Regions from separate parts of the Micromonospora peucetia genome, predicted to be linked through region 1. Evidence: riboswitches for the same ligand, from Rfam matches in the RefSeq annotation. Region 1 holds a riboswitch; the other holds the start of a gene.
What was found. A riboswitch is a leader RNA that binds a small molecule or an ion and turns the genes downstream of it on or off. The one in region 1 is predicted to bind cobalamin.
Positions count from the first base shown of each region.

Region 1 (3,622 bases):
CGGTGTGGCGGTCTACCGGGTGGCCCGGGGCGACCACCTGGGTGCCGTCGCCCAGCGCTACCTGGACGAGTTCGCCGACTACCGGGAGTTGGCCGAGCTGAACCGACTCGGCGACCCCGACCGGATCCACCCCGGCCAGTTGCTGAGGCTTCCTGGGAACGCCGAGGACCAGGGTGCCCGCCGGCACGCCACCGGGCGCCTCGTCTCCCGCCCGACACCGCCCTCGCCCGTCCGGCCGGCCCCGCAGCCAGCGCCCGACCAGGCCGGGGTGACCCCGCCCCCACCGGGGGCCGAGGCTCCGGCGCCGCCCCAGGCAGACCCGAACGCCGGCGAGGTCCCGACGGTGACGGTGGGAGCCGCGCGGGCCGGCGAGCCCGATCGGGTGAACCGACCGCTGGCGGTCTCCGCCGTACTGGCGGTGGCGAGCATCGTCGGCGCGCAGATCGGTGCGGTCCTGGGCCTGCGCCGTCGTCCAGGCCACGTACCGGCCGGCGCCGTCCGCACCACCGCTGCCGCCCGCCGTGGCACCACCACCCGCCGTGACGCCACCACCCGCCGTGACGCCACCACCCGCGCCGGCACCCGCGCCGGCACCGCCGCGACCGGGGGCGGCGCGGGAAACCGGGGCACCGGCGCCGCCCCGCGAGGCAACGCGATCGCGACCGGCCAGAGCGCCTCCGACACCGGTACCCACGACCTCGCGCACCCGACCAGCCACGACAGGGCCCACGTCGACGCTGTCCGCGACATCCCGACCGGCCGCCACCGCCGCTCCTGACCCGCCCGCATGAACAGAGGGGGGCGAGGGCCCGGGTTGGGAGCGGGACAGGTCAGGGGAGGCGGGTCTCCAGGACACCGTTGACGATGCGGGTCGGCAGAACCTGCTGGTCGTTTCCGGACGGGCCGTGCACCACCTCGCCGCCGTTGAGCCGGAACGTGCTGCCGTGCCACGGGCAGACCACGCACGCGTGCCCGTCGATCTCCCGCACCTCGCCCTGGCCCAGCGGGCCACTCTGGTGCGGGCAGCGTTCCAGCATGACGGTGACCTCGTCGCCGTGCCGGTAGAGGATCACCGAGACGTCGTCGACCTCGCGGGTGATCAGCTCGCGCTGCGGCAGCGCGGCCATGTCCGCGATCGAGTGCCAGCCGTCGGTCATCCGGTGCAGCTCGGAGATGCTCTGGTTGACCTGCGCGCCCTGCGAGTACGCCAGGTGCCCGCCAAGGTACGCCCCCATGCTGGCGGCACCGAGCCCGAGGAAGCCGAGCGTACGGCCAAGGTTGTGCCGGCCAGCCATCCGGGCGGCCACCGAGCCGGCGTAGAACGCCATGCCGACGCCGTTGGCGGCGGCGTGCACCAGGCCGACCCGGCGCTGGTCGCGAGCCAGTGCCGCCCAGTCGTTGAGGCCGGCGACCGCAGCCGGAAGGGCGCTGACCGTGCCCACCGCGCAGAGAGTGGTGGCGGCCCGGCGCTGCCCCGGCATCAGGTCCAGCACCGCCGTGCTGATCCACGCGCCGACCGGCACCTGCACCATCGCCGGGTGCAGCGGATGTCCCAGCCAGACGCCGTGCAACAGGTCACGGACCCGCTGCGGTCGGAGGGTGGTCTGGACGGCCCGCTGCAACCGGTCACCGACCCGGTCCAGGCCGGAAGCCTGCTCGATCTTCGTCAGTATTGCTCGCACCCGTACCGCCTTCCCGGCAGGAGTGACCGCAAACCGGTCGGCGGTGACAGATCCGCAGCGTTACGTGACGACACCACCGGCCGGCCCGTAACGGGACGCGCCCGGCGGGAGCACGCCGCCGGACGGCTCAGCTCCCCGGTGCCGCCCAGCGGTCGTGGTGGATCGCCTCGGCCAGTGGGCGCTTCTGCCGCCAGCCGTGCCGGGCCAGATCGGGGACGGGCTCGAAGTGGGTGACCGGCCCGAGGCAGAGCCATGCCACCGGCCGGACCCCGTCGGGGATGCCGAGCAGGTCGGCGAGCCAGGGCTCCCGGTAGAAGGACACCCAGCCCACCCCGAGCCCTTCGGCGGTCGCGGCGAGCCAGAGGTTCTGGATGGCGAGGCAGGTCGAGTAGAGCCCGGTGTCGGCGATGGCGTGCCGGCCGAGCACGGCGGGGCCGCCCCGGGCCTGGTCGTGGGTGACCACCACCGACAGGGTCGACTCCAGCACCCCGTCAATCTTGATCCGGGCGAACCGCTCGGCCGCTTCCCCTTCGAGCGTGGCGGCGAAGCTGTCCCGCTCGGTGTGGACGTGCCGGTGGAACCGGCTGCGCAGCTCCGGGTCACGGACCACGACGAAGTCCCAGGGCTGCGAGTAGCCGACGCTCGGTGCGGCGTGTGCCGCCGCCAGCACCCGGTGCAGCTTCTCCTCGGGCACCGGCGCCCCGGTGAACTGGGCGCGTACGTCCCGACGGCGGTGGATGACGTCGTAAAGATCCAAGGCAGGCTCCCGCTGCGCTCGGCCCACGCCCGAAGGGGTGGGCACCGGACGCGAGGCCGGTCTTCGGACTCCCGGATCGACGCCTGGCCGTCCGCCTTCCCGGTCCGTCCGGACCAGTGGCTGCGCGTACGCGTGGACGGTGGCTCCCCGGTCACCGCGGCGGGCCCGTGCCGGATTCGCACCGGCTTCCCGATTCTCCCCGCTCGCGCGGGGCACCTCACATGATCGTGCCGTCGGGAATGCTAGCGCCGGCCGGCCCGCCCCGGCCGGGCGGGCATGGAAATCCGGTCGCGGCCGTCCGCGGCCACTGTGGTCCGGGTGTACGCACTCTCCTCCCGCCCGCTGCTGGTCGGCCGGCGCTGGTCCGCCCGGCGCAGGCCGCCGGCGCTGACACCCTGGCGCCACCGGCACCGCCGGGGCATGCTGTCCCGATGGGGGTACGCGTCGAACGCGCGGCAGCGGTGACCACGGTGATCCTGGACCGGCCGGCGGCCCGCAACGCGGTCGACGGGCCGACTGCCCGGGCGCTGGCCGACGCGTTCCACGCCTTCGAGGCCGACCCCGACGCCTCGGTGGCCGTGCTCTGGGGGGCCGGCGGCACGTTCTGCGCCGGGGCCGACCTGAAGGCCATCGGCACCCCGAGCGGCAACCGGGTCGAGGCGCAGGGGGACGGCCCGATGGGTCCGACCCGGATGACGCTCAGCAAGCCGGTGATCGCCGCGATCTCCGGTCACGCGGTTGCCGGCGGGCTGGAGTTGGCGCTCTGGTGCGATCTGCGGGTCGCCGAGTCCGACGCGGTGCTCGGGGTGTTCTGCCGCCGCTGGGGGGTGCCGTTGATCGACGGAGGCACGGTCCGGTTGCCCCGGCTGATCGGCGAGAGCCGGGCGATGGACCTGATCCTCACCGGGCGTCCGGTGCCGGCCGAGGAGGCGTACGACATGGGGTTGGTGAACCGGCTGGTCGCGCCGGGTGAGTCCCGGGCGGCGGCCGAGCGGCTGGCGGCCGAGATCGCCCGGCACCCGCAGACCTGCCTGCGCAACGACCGGGCGGCGCTGCTCGCCGGCGCCGGCCTGCCGGAAGAGGCGGCGCTGGAGGTCGAGCTGGCGTACGGAATGGAGTCGCTGGCCGCCGACGCGATCGCCGGGGCGGCCCGGTTCGCCGCCGGCGCCGGCCGGCACGGCGC
Region 1 covers NZ_FMIC01000002.1:1,816,142-1,819,763, forward strand. Annotated here, with positions in the region: partial or broken gene GA0070608_RS08525 (LysM peptidoglycan-binding domain-containing protein) at 1-502, shown strand, start outside; gene GA0070608_RS08530 (Rieske (2Fe-2S) protein) at 831-1,682, opposite strand; gene bluB (5,6-dimethylbenzimidazole synthase) at 1,810-2,439, opposite strand; cobalamin riboswitch at 2,477-2,669, opposite strand; gene GA0070608_RS08540 (crotonase/enoyl-CoA hydratase family protein) at 2,871-3,622, shown strand, end outside.

Region 2 (3,622 bases), 320 kb from region 1:
CCGACCAGACCGTCGACACGGGAATGTCGGCCGGCCCGACGGTGACGGCCACGCCGATCGACACGACCAGACCCGCCAGCAGGGCCACCAGCAGCGCCGCCAGGCCGACCGGGTGCGTCGCGCGGAACCCGGCTTGGCGGACGGGTCCGGAGTCGGTGGGCCGGGTCGGGTCGGCGGCGGCGCGGTAGGTCGGATCGGCGGCGGCGCGGCGGACCACGGCGGTCAGCGGTCCGCCCCGGCGGGGAGCTGCGCCACGCCCGCGGCCAGCGCCTCGACGCCGAGCACGACGCGTACGCCGGCGGAGGTGGACGAGAACGGGATGACGACGAAGCGTTGCCCGGCCACGGCGGGCAGGTCCTTGAGGCTGGGGTGCCGGGTCAGGAAGGCCCGCTTCGCGGCGGCCGGGTCCCAGCCCGCGTCGACCAGCACGATCGCGTCGGGGTCTCGGTCCGCCACCGCCTCCCAGCTGGTGTTGGCCCAGCCGCCGGTGAGGTCGCCGAAGGCGTTGCCCACCCCGACGGCCGACATGATCATGTTGGGGCCGCCGCAGCAGGCGCCCACGCTCGGGGCGTCGGTGCCGGCGTCCCACCAGAGCACGGAGACGTCCCGTGCGCCGCCGATCCGGGCGACGGCCGTGGCGATCCGGGCCCGCTGGTCGGCGATGAGCTTCTCGGCCCGCTCCGGCACCCCGAAGACGGCCGCCACGTCCCGGATCTCGGCGAACACGTCCTCGACAGTCAGCCTCGCCGGCCGGTGCTGCTTCGGGCATCCGGCCCGCGAGAGGTACGTGCCGATGCCGAGTCCCGACAGCGCGGCGCGGTCGCCGACACCCTCGTCGCCGAAGGCACTGTGGAACGAGGCGTAGACGAAGTCGGGTGTCGCCTCCAGCAGTTTCTCCTTCGCCGGGTACCTGTCCGACAGCACCGGCACGGCGGCGTACGCGACGGCGTGCTCCGGCAGGATCGCGTCGTCCAGGTACGCCGTGCCGGCCATGCGATCGGCGAGGCCGAGCGCCAGCATGATCTCCGTGGCGGGCTGGTTCAGGGTCACCGCCCGCTCGGGCGGGGCGGGGACGGTGACCGGCGTACCGCAGTTGGTCAGCGTGACCGGGGCGGCGGACGGCGGGGGCGTCGTGGCCGGATCGTCCGTGGCGCACGCGCCGAGCAGGACGACGAGGACGGACAGGGGCGCGGCAACGCGCCGGGACAGGGTGGACCGCACAGCGCGCACGCGCATCGGGACTGCCTTCCAACACCTCGTGGACGGGTCATCGCAGTGCCGTGGCCGGTCTCCTGGCTGACGGGAGGTGCGTCCGTGGCCGGCCTTCCCAGGCGTGTGACGCCCAGTGACCTCTTACGACGAGGGCCGCGAACTTCCCGATCACAGTGGCGAGGGCCGCACCGGTCTTCCACCGGCTTCCCGAACACCACGGCAGCGTCACCATAGCCGCCCGCCGGCCCGGAAGTCACGGTGACGAACACCATCGGGGACGGTCGAACCGAGGGCGCTCGGCCGGACACCGCCCTGTCAGGACTGCGGCGGGGACGGCAGGTCGACCACCCGGGTTGCCCAGCGGGCCATCAGCGCCGGGTCGTGGGTGATGAGCAGGACCCCGGCCGCGTGCTGCCGCTGGTAGTCGGTGATGACGGCCGCGAGGTACGCCTGGGTGGAGGCGTCGAGCATGGCGGTGGCCTCGTCGCAGAGCAGGTAGTCCGGCTGGTGCACCAGCGCGCGGGCGAGGCAGGCGCGTTGCAGTTGCCCGTCGCTGACCGCGTGCGGGCGGCGGGCGAGCAGGTCGGGCGTGAGGCCGACGAGGTCGGCCAGCTCCGCCGCCCGGGCTCGCGCCGGTTCCTCGGGTGTGCCGGTGGCGCGCAGCGGTTCGGCGATGATGTCGGCGAGACTCAGCCGGGGGTCGGTGGCGGCGCGGGGGCTCTGGAACAGGATCGCGACGCGGGTACGGACGGCGGCGGGCAGCCGGTGCCGGGCGCCCGGCACCCGTTGGCCGTCGAGGGTGACGTGCCCGGCCTCGGGGGCGTGCAGCAGGGCGAGGACCCGGGCGAGGGTGGACTTGCCGCTGCCCGAGGGCCCACGCAGCCCTACCGTCTCGCCGGGGGCGACGCGCAGGTCGACGCCGTCGAGGACGCGCCGGCCGCCGTAGGAGACCGCGACCTGGTGGACGGCGAGCGCGGTGCTGGTCATGCCGGCGCTCCGAGGGTCAGCGGGTGGTGGCAGGCGGCCCGGCCCGGGACGCCCGCCGAGGGCACCGGCGGGGTGCGGCAGAGGTCGGTGGCGCGCCCGCAGCGCGGCGCGAAGGCGCAGCCGTCGGGCAGGTCGGTGAGCATCGGCGGGTGGCCGGGGACCGGCCGGAAGGCCCGCTCGGGCAGGGCGTCGAGCAGGCCTGCGGTGTAGGGGTGGGCGGGCGCCGCGAACAGCTCGCCGGTGGGCCGCCGTTCGACGATCCGGCTGGCGTACATGACGGCCACGGTGTCGGCGACCCGGCGGGCGGCGGCCAGGTCGTGGGTGATGAGCAGGACGGCGCCACCGGCGTCACAGCGGCGGCGCAGCAGGTCGAGGGTGTGGTCGACCAGGGGACGGTCAAGGCCCGTGGTCGGTTCGTCGGCGAGCAGCAGCGGCGGGTCGGGGGCGAGGGCGAGGGCGGTGGCCAGGCGTTGGGCCATGCCGCCGGACAGCTCGTGGGGATAGCGGTCCAGGTCGACGGGGTCGAGACCGACGTCGGCGGCGACCCGCTCGGCCGCCGCGGGCGCCTCACGCCGGGTACGCCCGTGGGCGCGCAGGGTCTCCTCCAGCAGCCGCCGCCCCGTCCGTACGGGAGTCAGCGCGGTGGCCGGGCTCTGCGGCACCAGCCCGACCGCGCGTCCGCGTACGGCGCGGGCGAGGTGACGCTCGGAGGCGCCGACCAGGTCGACCGGCTCCCCGGCGGCTGGGCGCAGGCGGGCGTGCCCCGTGACGGTGGCGTTGCCGGGAAGCAGGCCGAGCAGGGCGTGGGCGAGCACCGACTTGCCGCAGCCGGACTCCCCCACCACCGCCAGCAGTTCGCCGGGTTGGACGGTCAGGTGCAGGTCGGTGACGGCCTGCACCACGGCGTCGCGGAGTTGGAAGCGGACGGTCAGCCCGTCGACCTCCAGCAGGGCGGGCCGACCATCGGTGCCGGTGCCGGCGGTGCCGCTCGTCATGGCGGTGGAGTCGGGCGTCGCGGTGGAGTCGGCCGGTACGGCGGCGGGCTCGCGGGTGGTGGTCACAGGTTCAGCTCCGCTCGTACTCGCGGGTCGAGACGGTCGCGCCACCGGCCGGTGAGGGCGGCCAGGGCCAGCGTGACGACGACGAGAAGCAGACCGGGCACGATGCTCGCCCACCAGGCGCCGGTGAGCAGGGACCGCTGCCCGTCGTTGATCATGTTGCCGACGGAGGCCAGGTGCGGGGGCAGACCGAGACCGAGGAAGGACAGCGCCGTCTCGTGCCAGACGGCGTGCGGCACCATCAGCGTGGTGGCCAGCGCCAACCGGGGCAGCACGTGCGGCAGCAGGTGCCGCAGGATCACCCGGGGGCGGCTGGCGCCGCCGGAGATCGCGGCGTCGATGAACGGCCGGGTGCGGAGGCTCAG
Region 2 covers NZ_FMIC01000002.1:1,493,146-1,496,767, forward strand. Annotated here, with positions in the region: gene GA0070608_RS31910 (FecCD family ABC transporter permease) at 1-217, opposite strand, end outside; gene GA0070608_RS32990 (ABC transporter substrate-binding protein) at 223-1,236, opposite strand; cobalamin riboswitch at 1,266-1,446, opposite strand; gene GA0070608_RS06960 (ABC transporter ATP-binding protein) at 1,528-2,199, opposite strand; gene GA0070608_RS06965 (ABC transporter ATP-binding protein) at 2,196-3,260, opposite strand; gene GA0070608_RS06970 (ABC transporter permease) at 3,257-3,622, opposite strand, start outside.
Region 2: linked by a shared signal. The riboswitch ahead of GA0070608_RS32990 (ABC transporter substrate-binding protein) and the one ahead of bluB (5,6-dimethylbenzimidazole synthase) in region 1 are both predicted to bind cobalamin.